Regions from separate parts of the uncultured Amnibacterium sp. genome, predicted to be linked through region 3. Evidence: predicted binding sites of a transcription regulator. Region 3 holds the regulator's gene; each other region holds the start of a gene.
What was found. The regulator LexA, encoded in region 3, represses DNA repair genes until DNA is damaged. The targets are predictions, from matches to a motif close to TCGAACANNTGTTCGA.
Positions count from the first base shown of each region.

Region 1: a site for LexA is predicted at 2,465-2,480, ahead of recA (recombinase RecA). Genes of this name have one in related genera too.
Region 2: a site for LexA is predicted at 1,193-1,208, ahead of ruvA (Holliday junction branch migration protein RuvA). Genes of this name have one in related genera too.

Region 1 is NZ_CAXTHO010000038.1:7,992-12,561, reverse strand. Features, by position in the region: gene pgsA (CDP-diacylglycerol--glycerol-3-phosphate 3-phosphatidyltransferase) at 1-27, shown strand, start outside; gene ACFE67_RS06385 (CinA family protein) at 24-509, shown strand; gene ACFE67_RS06380 (helix-turn-helix domain-containing protein) at 672-1,007, shown strand; gene ACFE67_RS06375 (DUF3046 domain-containing protein) at 1,038-1,262, shown strand; gene ACFE67_RS06370 (cyclase family protein) at 1,456-2,376, opposite strand; gene recA (recombinase RecA) at 2,683-3,804, shown strand; gene ACFE67_RS06360 (regulatory protein RecX) at 3,808-4,440, shown strand; gene miaB (tRNA (N6-isopentenyl adenosine(37)-C2)-methylthiotransferase MiaB) at 4,485-4,570, shown strand, end outside.
Region 2 is NZ_CAXTHO010000017.1:8,443-13,012, reverse strand. Features, by position in the region: gene ruvC (crossover junction endodeoxyribonuclease RuvC) at 1-202, shown strand, start outside; gene ACFE67_RS03640 (hypothetical protein) at 263-724, shown strand; gene ACFE67_RS03635 (hypothetical protein) at 802-1,089, shown strand; gene ruvA (Holliday junction branch migration protein RuvA) at 1,263-1,859, shown strand; gene ruvB (Holliday junction branch migration DNA helicase RuvB) at 1,856-2,881, shown strand; gene yajC (preprotein translocase subunit YajC) at 3,000-3,422, shown strand; gene secD (protein translocase subunit SecD) at 3,539-4,570, shown strand, end outside.
Region 3 is NZ_CAXTHO010000123.1:4,186-8,755, forward strand. Features, by position in the region: gene hisB (imidazoleglycerol-phosphate dehydratase HisB) at 1-422, opposite strand, end outside; gene ACFE67_RS12510 (histidinol-phosphate transaminase) at 419-1,507, opposite strand; gene ACFE67_RS12515 (LysM peptidoglycan-binding domain-containing protein) at 1,548-2,033, opposite strand; gene lexA (transcriptional repressor LexA) at 2,232-2,912, shown strand; gene ACFE67_RS12525 (ABC transporter ATP-binding protein) at 3,050-3,982, shown strand; partial or broken gene ACFE67_RS12530 (ABC transporter permease) at 3,979-4,570, shown strand, end outside.

The DNA of each region.
Region 1 (4,570 bases), on a different contig from region 3:
GACGACCGCCGCCTCAACCGGGGATGAGCGCAGCGGCGGTCCTGGACCTGCTGCGCGCCGACGGTCGCACGCTCGCCGTCGCGGAGTCCCTCACCGGTGGGCTGCTCGCCGACGCGTTCGTGCGGGTGCCCGGCGCCTCCGCGGTGCTGCTCGGCGCGGTCGTCGCGTACGCGACGCCGGTCAAGGGCACGGTCCTCGGCGTCGACGGCGACCTGCTGGCGCGTGAGGGACCGGTCGATCCGGAGGTCGCCAGGCAGATGGCCGACGGCGTCCGCCGGGTCGTTGCGGTCGACGGCAGACCTGCCGACGTCGGGGTCTCGACCACGGGCGTCGCCGGGCCGGGAAGCCAGGACGGCACGGCGGCCGGCACCGTGTGGGTCGGCGTCGCCGTGGGGGAGCGGCTGATCGCCAGGGGTGCGACGCTGCCGGGCGATCGCGTCGCGGTGCGGGACGGTGCGGTCGCGCTCGCCCTGAGCACCCTGCTGGAGGCGCTGCAGCACGCGGAATAGCGCAGGTTTCGATCCCGTTACTTCTGGCACGTCGGCACCACGGTGTCAGCGGGCGGCCCTAGCGTTGCGACAGGTCGTCCGGGGTACAGTGACCGTCCGCTTCCCCGGTGGCTCCGAACCATCGACAGGTCGCACCGCACACTTTCGAGAAGGAGGGGACACATGGTTCTCGTTCGTCAAGAGCTCGGCGACGTCCTGCGCGACTTCCGTCTGCAGAAGGGCCGCACCCTCCGTCAGGTCGCGAGCAAGGCCTCCGTGGCCCTCGGCTACCTCTCCGAGGTCGAACGCGGTCAGAAGGAGGCGTCCAGCGAGATCATCGCCTCGGTCGCCGATGCGCTGGACACCCCGGTATCGGTCATCATGCGCGAGGTCGGGGATCGTCTCGCGGTGCTGGAGGGTCTCGACGTCCCCGACGCGCTCCCCGCCGACTTCGGTGAGCGGTACACGCGCGGTCTCGTCGCGGACGGCATGCGCCGCCCCGACCTGGTCGCGCACTGACCGCCTCCATCCCGATTCAGAGCCCTCTCGGTGAAGGTCAGTGAGTTTCGGCTCGCCGTCGACGACGAGTTCGGTGAGAGCCAGGGTCGTGTGCTGGTGAGCGGTCTCGTCATCGACGAGCTCGGCGGCCGGACATCGGCGGAGGCGCTCGCCGCCGGCGTGCCCACCGGCGACGTCTGGGTCGCGCTCTGCCGCGCCAACGAGGTGCCGCGAGAGCGCTGGCACGGCCGAGGGCGCCCCGTCCACTCCTCCTGACCCCGCTCCTGTCGAGGAGGCGTCCGCACGGCTGCCGGGCCCGCGCGCGTCTGCATCCCATCCAGTCGTCCGTCTCCCGTGCAGACGGCGTCGCGCTGTACTCGTGACCGTCGCGCGGTCGGTCCGCCCACCGCGCAGAGGTGCACCTACCGCGCGTCGTGGTCGGAGTACCGCGCGAGGGCGGCGGAGTGGGTCATTCGCCGCGGGGGACGGTCGCGTAGGCCCGCACCGGGAAGGTCCCGAAGTTCGAGACCGCTGGCGGGGCGGCGGTGAAGCGTGCGCCCCGGGCAGGCAGACCGCCCAGCCCGGTGAGGTGCTCCACGACATGGACTCCTGCGCCGAGCAGCACCGAGTGCGCCGGCCGGGAGCCGCCCGACTCCACGTCGTCGATGTTCACCGAGTCGATGCCGACGAGCGCGACGCCTGCGTCCACCAGGAAGCGGGCCGCGGCCTCGGTGAGGAACGGCGCGCTCCGTCCGTAGTCGGCCTCGCCGAAGCGTCGGTCCCAGCCCGTGTGCAGCAGCACCGCTGCGCCGAGCAGCTCGCGGTCCGCGAGCGTCTCGGCCTCGATACCGCGCCGCTCGGGGCTCCAGCCGTCGACCAGGTGGAACACCTCCGCGGGCCGGTCGACGAGGGTCGCGAGATCGAGGCCGGCCAGGTCCGCGCCGTCGGCGTAGCGGTGGAACGGGGCATCGAGGTAGGTGCCGGTGTTCCCGATCATCGTGATGAGGTCCATCGCGAACTCGGTGCCGGCTGCGTACCGGGCCCGTGACTCCGCTCGGGTCAGGTACGGCGTGATCTCGGGAGCCGGCAGGCCGGGGTAGGTCGTCATCCCGGCGACGATGCGGTGGCTCAGATCGACGACGCGCACATCGCTGCCGGACGGGGGCGGTACCGTCCCCCGGCTGCCGCGGTGCTGATCCTCGACGATCCGCAGGTCCCGGATCTCGATCGAGTCCACCAGCGTGAGCCCCAGGTGACGGATGAGGAGGCGACCGACCCCCTCCTCATCGGCGGCCGCGGACGGCAGGTCGAGTCGGAAGGCGTCGCCGGAGACGCCGCCGCCGTTCACGAAGGCGATGGTGAAGTCGAAGTGGGCTCGGTGGTCGGTCACGCGGCCACCCTCACAGTTCGCTCCGACATCGGTCCTCCGATCACTCGAACGCGAATGACATGGATGTCATCCTTTCGCGGCGTGTCGGTCGAAGTCGTGTTCGAGAGCACATACGCTCCTCCCCAGGTGCTCCTGACGCTGATCCGGCCCCTCGGTGCCCCTCCGCCATCCGCTGTCGGAGGGGGTTCGTACAGTCGGATCAGACAGGCGGAGTGCCGCCAGCCCTGTCGATTCCGCATCGGGACGACAGCCGATGGGCAGCCGACTCCCCGGGAAGACCGGGGCAGAACATGAGGAGACCGGAACATGCCATCCACCACCGACCGCGAGAAGGCCCTCGAGACCGCGCTCGCTCAGATCGACCGTCAGTTCGGCAAGGGCTCGGTCATGCGCCTCGGCAGCGACGACCGCGCCCCCGTCGAGGTGATCGCGACCGGCTCCATCGCGCTCGACGTCGCGCTCGGCATCGGCGGCCTGCCGCGCGGCCGCATCGTGGAGATCTACGGTCCCGAGTCCTCGGGCAAGACCACGCTGACGCTCCACGCGATCGCCAACGCTCAGAAGGCCGGCGGCATCGCCGCGTTCATCGACGCGGAGCACGCCCTCGACCCCGAGTACGCGAAGAAGCTCGGCGTCGACATCGACGCGATGCTCGTCTCCCAGCCCGACACGGGCGAGCAGGCCCTCGAGATCGCGGACATGCTCATCCGGTCCGGCTCGATCGACCTGATCGTCATCGACTCCGTCGCGGCGCTCGTGCCGAAGGCCGAGATCGAGGGCGAGATGGGCGACAGCCATGTCGGTCTGCAGGCACGCCTCATGTCGCAGGCGCTCCGCAAGCTCACCGGCGGGCTGAACCAGACCCAGACGACGATGATCTTCATCAACCAGCTGCGCGAGAAGATCGGCGTGTTCTTCGGCAGCCCCGAGACGACCGCAGGCGGCAAGGCGCTGAAGTTCTACGCCTCGGTCCGGCTCGACATCCGGCGGATCGAGACGCTCAAGGACGGCACCGACGCGGTCGGCAACCGCACCCGCGTCAAGGTCGTCAAGAACAAGATGGCGCCGCCGTTCAAGCAGGCCGAGTTCGACATCCTCTACGGGGTCGGCATCTCCCGCGAGGGCAGCCTGATCGACTTCGGCGTGGAGCACGGCATCGTCAAGAAGTCGGGCGCCTGGTACACGTACGAGGGCGACCAGCTCGGCCAGGGCAAGGAGAAGGCCCGCGACTTCCTCTTGAAGAACACGGACATGGCCGACGAGATCGAGCAGAAGATCCTGAAGAAGCTCGGCGTCGGTCCGTACAAGCAGCAGGCCGCGAATGAGAAGGCAGCGGCGGACAAGGCCGCAGCTGCGGCCGGTGCTGCGGCGGCACCGGTGGAGTCCATCCAGGCGCGGACCCCGATCGCGCGCAAGGTCGGCGCCTGACACATGGGTGACCTGCTGAGGTTCCCGGACCCCGGGCGGGGAGGCGCTCCGGCGCCTCCCGCGGTCGTCGAGGAGTCGGTCGAGCCCGTCGACGAGCCGAGATGGGCCGTGCCCGGCGTCGACGACGGCGCGGCCCCCGCGAATGAGCGCGAGTCCACGAGGACCTCGCGGCGGGCGGAGAACGTGGCCGTCGCCACCCTCACCCGGCACGATGCGTCCGAGGGCGAGCTGCGCGCGAAGCTCGTCGCCAAGGGTCTCGACGACGATGTCGTCGAGGCCGAGCTCGAACGGTTGCGGCGCGCGGGGCTGATCGACGACGCGGCGTTCGCGGCCCGGGTGGTCGACCGGCTCCGCGAGCGAAAAGGGCTGGGCGACCAGGCCATCCGATCGGCGCTTCGAGGGCGGCTCGTGCCGCAGTCGGTCGTCGACGCCGTGCTGGCCGAGCAGGCCGAGGACGACGAGACCGCGGAGGCGCGCCTGCAGGAGGTCGCTGACGATCGGGCGAGACGCCTCGGCTCGCTCGCGCCCGCCGTCGCCGAACGCCGTCTGACCGCGTATCTGATGCGCAAGGGCTACTCCGGCTCCTCGGTGCGTGTCGCGGTCCGCGCCGCGCTCGAGGGGGCAGGTCGGCGCTGATCGCGTCGTCGTCGATCCCGCCGCCGATTCGTACACTTGCTCCGGTGACCGCGACCGACCTTCTCGACGAGCCCGTTCGCGGCATCGACGTGCGCACCTACGAGGTGCGTACCTTCGGCTGCCAGATGAA
Region 2 (4,570 bases), on a different contig from region 3:
GGACAAGCGGCAGGTGACGACCATGGTGACCCGGCTGCTCGGCCTCGAGGCGGCCCCGAAGCCGGCGGACGCCGCGGATGCGATCGCGATCGCGCTCTGCCACGCCTGGCGGCAGGCGCCCGTGCCGACCGCGGCCGGGGCGACGATGACGCCCGCACAACGGGCCTGGCAGCAGGCGGAGGCGTCGGCCAAGCGTCGCTGAGCACGCTGGCCGCTGCGCCGAAAGTGGCTCTGAACAGGGGACTCGCCGTACAGTGCGCGGATGCTCGCCATCCGTCGCGCCCTCGTCGGGCTCATCGCGATCGGCGTGGTCGCCGCCGCGGTGCTCGCCTTCGTCACCTTCCGCGAAGAGCCCTCTGCGGCCTCCGACAGCGCATCGCCGCGGTCCGCGGTGATCGCGAATTCGATGGCCTCCGCCGGCGCACCTGCGTCGTTCAGGAACCGTCCCACGTTCCGCTCGTGCGGCGAGGTCGTGCTGGCGCAGGGAGTCCGCATCCCGCAGGCGCGGATCCGATGCCTCGCCGCCGCACCCGCCGAGGGGCGTGAACTCGTGATCGCGTCCCCGACGACGGAGGGCGACCCGATCGTCCGCTACTACCGGACCGGGCCGGATCTCGACGGTGTCGAGATCGTCGAGGACGCGACGCGGGACCGGTTCGGCGGCGGCTGGCACCGATCCCTCTGCCGATCGGGCCGCATCGACCAGACCGGCGCCTGCGCCTGATCGTCTCGCGCAGCGCCTCCGGTCTGCGGCCGCACAATGGAGCCGAGGCGCGCGGGGCGCCGAAGGGGAGTGCTGTCATGCCGTCGTACCGGGTCGTGCTCACCGTCGGACGGGTGCACCCCGGCGGGAACGCGCAGGCCGTGCTGCCGGCCGCGGTGACCGCGGTGGGGGAGCTGACGACCGTGGAGGCGAAGTCCGTCGGCGTCCGCCAGGGGCGGGCGGAGGCGACCGTCCGGTTCGAGGCGTCCGGCGACGACATCGCGAAGCAGATCGCACCCGTCGCGGCGCAGGGCGCGGGCGTGCACGCCGAGATCCTCGACATCGCCCTCCGCCGCCAGAACGGCACCCGCTGGCCGCTGGTCTGAGCGCTCCCACACTCGTATCGGTGCCGAGCACTCTCCGTTTTGTAGGAAGGTCCGTCCTACAAAACGGTGAGTCGACGTGGTGAAGGGCGCCGGAACGGTGCAGTCGAAGTCGTGTTCGAGCCGACCCGTGTTGCGGCGCCCGGATGTCGGAGGGTCCGCCTAGCCTCGGAGCCATGATCGCGTCGCTCAGGGGGTCCGTGCTCGAGGCGCTCGGGTCGACCCTCGTGGTCGACGTCCAGGGGGTCGGCTACGCGGTCACCGTCACGCCCGATCACGCGCTCTCCGTCCGGTCGGGGGAGGAGGTGCTCATCCACACCGCGATGGTGGTCCGCGAGGACGACATGTCGCTGTTCGGCTTCCCGGATCGCGAGCGGCTCGAGGTGTTCGACCTCCTCCGCGGCGTCACCGGCGTGGGCCCCAAATCCGCCATGGGCGTGCTGGCCGCGCTGACACCGGAGGAGATCGCCTCCGCCGTCACCAACGACGAGGATGCGGTGTTCCGCCGCGTCTCGGGGATCGGACCCAAGACGGCGAAGCTGATCGTGCTCTCGCTCACCGGCAAGCTGATTGCGGTCCGGACCAGCGCGGTCTCGAGGCGCCCCGCCGCCAGGGGCGCCGACGTGCTCATCGCGCTGGTCGGGCTCGGCTACCAGGAGCGCGCCGCGCAGGCTGCGCTCGACACCGTGCTGGCCGAGCGCCCCGAGGAGCGGCAGACGGCCGTGCTCCTCCGCGCCGCGCTGTCCGCGCTCGGGCCGCAGGCGGTCCGGTGAGCGCCGTCGATCCCGGCCCGCAGTCGGATGCGGAGCTCGCGTTCGAAGGAGCGCTCCGCCCGAAGTCCCTCTCCGAGTTCGTCGGCCAGGCGAACGTGCGCAAGCAGCTGCAGGTCCTGCTGCAGGCCGCGGCGATGCAGCACCGCACGCCCGACCACATCCTGCTCGCGGGTCCGCCGGGGCTCGGCAAGACCACGCTGGCGATGATCGTCGCGGAGGAGTCGAACCGGCCGCTGCGGATGTCGAGCGGCCCGGCGATCCAGCACGCCGGCGACCTCGCCGCGGTGCTCTCCTCCCTGACCCCGGGCGAGGTCCTGTTCATCGACGAGATCCATCGCATGGCGCGTCCCGCGGAGGAGATGCTGTACCTGGCGATGGAGGACTTCCGCATCGACATCATGGTCGGGAAAGGCGCGGGCGCCACCTCCATCCCGCTCGACCTCGCACCCTTCACGCTGGTCGGTGCGACGACGCGGTCGGGGCTGCTGCCGAATCCGCTCCGCGACCGGTTCGGCTTCACCGCGAACCTCGAGTTCTATGCGACCCACGAGCTCGAGCAGGTGCTGCTGCGGGCCGCGACTCTGCTCGATCTGCAGGTGCAGCCGCCCGCGCTGCGCGAGATCGCGAGCCGGAGCCGAGGCACCCCTCGCATCGCGAACCGCTTGCTGCGCCGTGTCCGCGACTGGGCACTGGTGCACGGCGGAATCGCGGACAACGCCGCCGTGCAGGCTGCGCTCGATCTGTACGACGTCGATGAGGATGGCCTGGATCGACTCGACCGGGCCGTGCTCGGCGCGATCATCGAGCGCTTCGACGGGGGTCCGGTCGGTCTCAGCACCCTCGCCGCGAGCGTGGGGGAGGAGCAGGACACCATCGAATCCGTCGTCGAGCCCTTCCTCGTCCGCATGGGCCTGCTGTCCAGGACACCCCGCGGACGCATCGCCACATCGACCGCCTGGCGTCGGTTCGGGAAGACGCCGACGGCGCCCGGCGCCCCCGCGCTGTTCGACGAGCCGGTATGATGCCGGGCTGAGCACCGGGCGGGATTCGCATCCCGTCGCGACGCCGAGCAGGCCCGCCTCATCGTGGCACCGCGCCGGTCCGCGCCCTGCCGGCCGCCGTCACCCGAAAGGCTTCCGCATGGACGCGAACACCACACAGCTTCTGTTCTTCGGCGTGATCATCGTCGTGATCATCGCCCTGATGTTCCGCAACGGCCGCAAGCGCCAGCGGACCGCCGCCGAGATGACGGCCGGCCTCCGCCCGGGCGCGGAGATCATGACCTCCGGCGGCATCTTCGGCACGATCACCGCGATCGACGAGGACGAGAGCAAGATCACGCTGCGCACCGGACCGACCTCGGAGATCACCATCCACCGCCAGGCGATCGGCAGGATCGTGACGCCGGTGGCGGACGACGGCACCGTCCTGAACGGCGAGCCCGTCGTGCTGGAGGACGCCGCCGCCGACCCGACGTTCGGCGAGCGCGTCGACCTGTCGAAGCCGGAGCCCGGCACCGCGCGACCCACCGACAGCGCGGCCTCGAAGGGCGTGAGCGAGTAGCCCGTACCATTGCCCGGCCCGCTCCTGCTCAGGACACGGTGCCGCGCCGTCCGGGCCGTCGCGCCCTGGCGCACTGACGAACGCCTCGACCCCGAAAGGCCTCTGTGCCGAGTCCCGTGACCCCGAAGCACCGCGCGCGGCGCGCGCTGATCGGCCTCGTCGTCGTGATCCTCGCCGGTGTCGCCCTGAACCTCGTGGGCGTGCTCGTCGCACCGGGCAGCACGTTCGCCGTGAAGTCGCAGTCGCTGCTGCCGAAGCTCGGCCTCGACCTCGAGGGCGGGACGCAGATCATCCTGCAGGCCGCGACCGAGGGCGGCAAGCAGCCGACGCAGGACCAGCTCGACCAGTCGGTGACGATCATCCGGCAGCGCGCCGCCGCCGGCGGCAGTCCCGACGCCCAGATCTCGACGCAGGGCGGGCAGTTCATCGTCGTCTCGCTGCCGGGTACGCCCTCGCAGGCGACGATCAACAGCGTGCGCGAGAGCGCGCGGATGGACTTCCGGCCGGTGCTGCTCACCACAGCGGCGCCCGACGCCTCCGCCGGAACCGGTGACACGCCCTACACACCGCCCGCCTCCCTCGCGAACACGCCGAGCGCGAAGCCGACGAACGGCAGCGATCTCTCCCAGGTCACCCCCTACCTGCAGAACCTCTACGACAACTTCAACTGCGCCGCCGATACCGACCCCGGCGCGGCCGATGCCGACAAGCCGCTCGTCACGTGCCAGGACGACCGCAGCGCGAAGTACCTGCTCGGCCCCGTGGAGGTTCCCGGCACGAACATCTCGGACGCGACCGCGGGCCTGGCGACCAACTCGCAGGGTGCGTCGACGGGAGCCTGGGTGGTCAACCTCACGTTCAACGGCACGGGTACGACCCAGTTCGCGACCATCTCCGAGCGGCTCGTGAAGCTGACCGGCACCGTACAGAACCAGTTCGCGATCACCCTCGACGGCAGGGTCATCTCCGCCCCGACGATGAACGCGGCGATCACCAACGGCAAGGCGGAGATCTCCGGCAACTTCACCGAGGACAGCTCCAAGCGGCTCGCCGGGCAGCTGAAGTTCGGCGCGCTGCCCGTCAACTTCACCGTGCAGAGCCAGAACACGATCTCCGCGACGCTCGGCTCGTCCCAGCTGCTCGCCGGC
Region 3 (4,570 bases):
TGCCGCACCATCGACCCGGTGAAGTGGCCGCCGATCAGGTGCAGCTCGAACCCGGCCGGCTCGCCGCCGTGCACCAGGTACGGCCTGCCGGACAGATCGACGACGGCGCGGGTGAGCGCCTCGTCGAGCGGCACGGTGGCGTCGCCGAAGCGGGCGATGCCCGTCTTGTCGCCCAACGCCTCCCGGATGGCGTCGCCGAGCACGATGCCGACGTCCTCGGCCGTGTGGTGCACATCGATGTCGATGTCCCCCGACGCGTGCACCGTCAGATCGGTCAGCGAGTGCTTCGCGAACGCGGTCAGCAGGTGGTCGAAGAACGGCACCGACGTGTCGATGTCCGCGATGCCGGTGCCGTCGAGGTCGAGCCGCAGCTCGACGGACGACTCGGAGGTGGAGCGGGACCTGGACGCCGTACGACTCATCGGGCACCTACCGGGGTGAGGGCGGCCATCGCCGCGAGGAACGCGTCGGTCTCGCTCGCCGTGCCCGCGCTGACGCGCAGCGAGCCGGGGATGGCCAGGTCGCGGATGAGCACTCCCCTGTCCACCAGGGACTGCCAGAGCGCCTTCGGGTCGTCGACACCGTCGAACAGGAGGAAGTTGGTCCAGCTGGGCGCGACGCGGTACCCGAGTGCCTCCAACCCCTCCGCCATGCGATCGCGCTGCACGCGGATCTCGTCGACCGTCCGCAGCATCAGCGGGGCGTGAGCGAGCGCGCCGAGCGCCGCCGCCTGCGTGATCGCGGACAGGTGGTACGGCAGGCGCACGAGACGGAGGGCGTCGACGAACGCGGGGTCCGCCGCGAGGTAGCCGAGCCGGGCGCCCGCGAACGCGAACGCCTTGCTCATCGTCCGCGACACCGCGAGCCGCGGACGGCCGGGCAGCAGCGTCAGCGCACTCGGGGCGTCCTTCGGCATGAACTCCGCGTACGCCTCGTCGACGATCAGCACACCGTCGGTGGCGTCGTACGCGGCACGGATCGTGTCCAGCCCGACGGGGGTGCCGGTCGGGTTGTTCGGCGCGGCGACGATCACGATGTCGGGGCCGACCCGCGTGATCTCCGCCACGAGGGTCTCCGGCGACAACCGGAAGTCGTCGTCGCGACGCCCATCGACCACAGCGGTCCCGGAGGTCGTCGCGTAGTTCGGGTACATCGAGTACGTCGGCGGGAAGGTGAGCAGCGTGCGACCCGGGCCGCCGAACGCCTGGAACACGTGCTGCAGCACTTCATTCGAACCGTTCGCCGCCCACAGCTGGTCGGGTACGAGACCGTGGCCGAGGTAGCCGGCCAGCGCCTCGCGCAGCGCCGTGAACTCGCGGTCGGGGTAGCGGTTGACCTCGTCGAGCGCGACGGCGATGCGCTGCAGGATGTCCGCTCGGACGTCCTCCGGCACCGGATGCGTGTTCTCGTTCACGTTGAGCGTCACCGGCACGTGCAGCTGCGGCGCACCGTAGGCGGTCCTGCCGACGAGGTCGGCGCGGAGAGGAAGATCCGCGAGCGAGGTCACGTCCACGATTCTCGCAGACGGCGGGGACGCGTCTCACGGGTCATTCGACGGGCAGGCGCAGCACGACACCCGCGTCGACCTGCGCGCTGCTGAGCCCATTCACCCGCTCGATCTCGGCGATCGTCGTGCGCGGATCCGTGCGCGGTGCGAGCCGCTCCGCGATGGTCCACAGGCTCTCGCCCGAACGGACCACGACGGTGTGCGGCGCCACGTGCGGCGCCGCCTCCGCGACCCCCGGGCCGGCGGCGAGCAGCGCGCCCGACAGCGCGAGCAGCGCCGGGATGACGACCAGCACCACCCGACCGCGACGGGTGAGCCGCAGCCGAGCCGGCGGCGCAGGAGCGGTCGTCGGTGCGACGGCCGCGTGCCGCGACACCGTGGTGGGCCGAGCGCTCAGCGTCGGCGACCGCTGCGCGCAGCCCACCCCGCCCCGGACGGCCACCCGGCGCGCCGGAGCGCTTCGCAGCTGCGCCCGCTCGAACGCATCCGTCTCGTACTCGATCCAGTCGTTCTGCACCGTGAACATCCCGATCCTTCCCCGCGTCCCTCTTGCATTCGAACGTAGCTTCGACTGTTCGAACCGTCAAGCACATCTTCGAGTGGGGCACCGACAGCGGGTACGCGTCTGTCGAACGCGTGTTTGCATCAGAGCGGTGCGAGCGAATACCATCGATGTACTTCACAAGCCTGGATCGCGCGGGAACGCCGAGGACGGAAGAGACCGATGACCGACGAGCTGACCGGCGAGAAGCCACGCACACGACGGCGCACGTCGCTGTCTCCGAAGCAGCTCGCGATCCTCGAGGTGATCCAGCAGTCCGTCGCGGCCCGCGGCTACCCGCCGAGCATGCGCGAGATCGGCGACGCGGTCGGGCTCGCGTCCCTGTCCAGCGTCACCCACCAGCTGAAGCAGCTCGAGCTCTCGGGCTACCTCCGCCGGGATCCGAAGCGCCCGCGGGCGCTCGAGGTCATCATCCGGGTGCCGGACTCGTCGACCGTCGAGTCGGACGTCCCTGCCGCGCAGATCGGCGATGCGGCGATGGTGCCGCTCGTCGGGCGGATCGCGGCCGGTATCCCGATCACGGCCGAGCAGCAGATCGACGAGGTCTTCCCGCTGCCGCGCCAGCTCGTCGGCAAGGGCGACCTGTTCATGCTCAAGGTGGTCGGCGAGTCCATGATCGAGGCCGCGATCTGCGACGGCGACTGGGTGGTCATCCGGTCGCAGCAGACGGCGGACAACGGCGAGATCGTCGCAGCGATGCTCGAGGGCGAGGCGACCGTCAAGGTGTTCCGCCAGCGCGACGGCCACACCTGGCTGCTGCCGCGCAACAGCGCCTTCGAGCCGATCCTCGGTGACGAGGCGGTCGTCCTGGGCAAGGTCGTGGCGATCCTCCGCTCGGTGTGACGCACGAGGGGTGCATCCCGGGGGATGCGCCCCGGGTCCTCCACCGGGATGAGATCCGCCCGGATCGGTGAGCGCGACCAGGCCGCGTCCCTACGGTGGGCGGTGCGCGTCGACGTGTCGCGCCGGGAGGAGCGGCCATGATCGAGGCGAGCGGGCTGGTGAAGCGCTACGGCGCGAGAACCGCCGTGGCGGGGATCGACTTCGAGGTCAAGCCGGGTGTCGTCACCGGGTTCCTCGGACCCAACGGCGCGGGCAAGTCGACGACGATGCGGATGATCGTCGGGCTCGACGCCCCGACCGCGGGCACGGTGACCGTGAACGGCCGACCGTATCGAGACCACGGGGCCCCGCTGCACGAGGTCGGCGCGCTGCTGGAGGCCAGAGCCGCGCACCGCGGCCGCACCGCGCGCAACCACCTCCGCGTCCTCGCCGCCACCCACGGGATCCCGACGCGACGCGTGCAGGAGGTGGTCGACCTCGCCGGACTCGGAGAGGTCGCGGACAAACGGGTCGGCGGCTTCTCGCTGGGGATGGGCCAGCGGCTCGGCATCGCCGCCGCGCTGCTCGGCGACCCGGCCACGCTCATCCTCGACGAGCCGGTGAACGGCCTGGATCCCGACGGCGTGCGCTGGGTGCGGACCTGCGTCCGCGAGCTCGCCGGCGAGGGACGCACCGTGCTGCTGTCCTCCCACCTGATGAGCGAGATGGCCCAGACGGCCGACCACGTCATCGTCCTCGGCCGCGGACGGGTGCTCGCGGACATGCCGATCGGCGACCTGATCGCCGGCGGTGGTTCGAGGGTGACGGTGACCTCGCCACGCGGCACCGAGCTGGCCGCGCTCCTCCGGTCCCGTGGCGCGACGACCACGCCGGGCACCGGTGACCGGTTCGACGTGACGGGGCTGGGTGCCGCCGATGTCGGCGATGCGGCAGCGGCCGCCGGGATCGCGCTGCACGAGCTGACGACCGTCGGGTCGTCGCTCGAGGAGGTCTACATGTCGATGACCGCGGACGACGTCGAGTACCGCAGCGCCGCCGCTGCGCCGCACCCCGAGAGGACCAGCGCATGAGCGCGATCACCGTCACCACCCCCACCACCGACGCGACCCGCGGCGTGACCGCCGGCGGCGTGCTGCGCTCCGAGTGGCTGAAGCTCGTCACGCTGCGCAGCACCTTCTGGACCACGGTGGTCGCCCTCGTCCTGGCCGCAGGGATCGCCCTGCTGGCCGGCGCGTTCCTCAAAGCCGGTCCCGCCGGCACCGGGGGCGACCTCGTGCTGGTCGGATCGACGGCGAGCCTCAGCTTCGTGGCGCTGGTCGTCGGCGTGCTCGGCGTGCTGTCGATCGGAGGTGAGTACGCGACGCTGCAGATCCGCTCGAGCTACACGGCGGTGCCCCGCCGCTGGCCCGCGCTGGTGGCGAAAGCCGTGGTGGTGGGCGCCTGGTCCTTCGTCCTCGGTCTCGTCGTGACCTTCGGCAGCTTCGCGATCCTCGCCGGCTTCTTCGGCGCGCAGGGCATCGAGGTCTCGCTCGACGGCGATGCGGTCGGCGCCCTGCTCGGCGGCGCGTCGTACCTCGCCATCGTCGGCGTGTTCGCCGTCGGCCTCGGCGCGCTCGTCCGAGCGTCCGCGGCCGGGATCACGATCCTCGCGGCTGTGC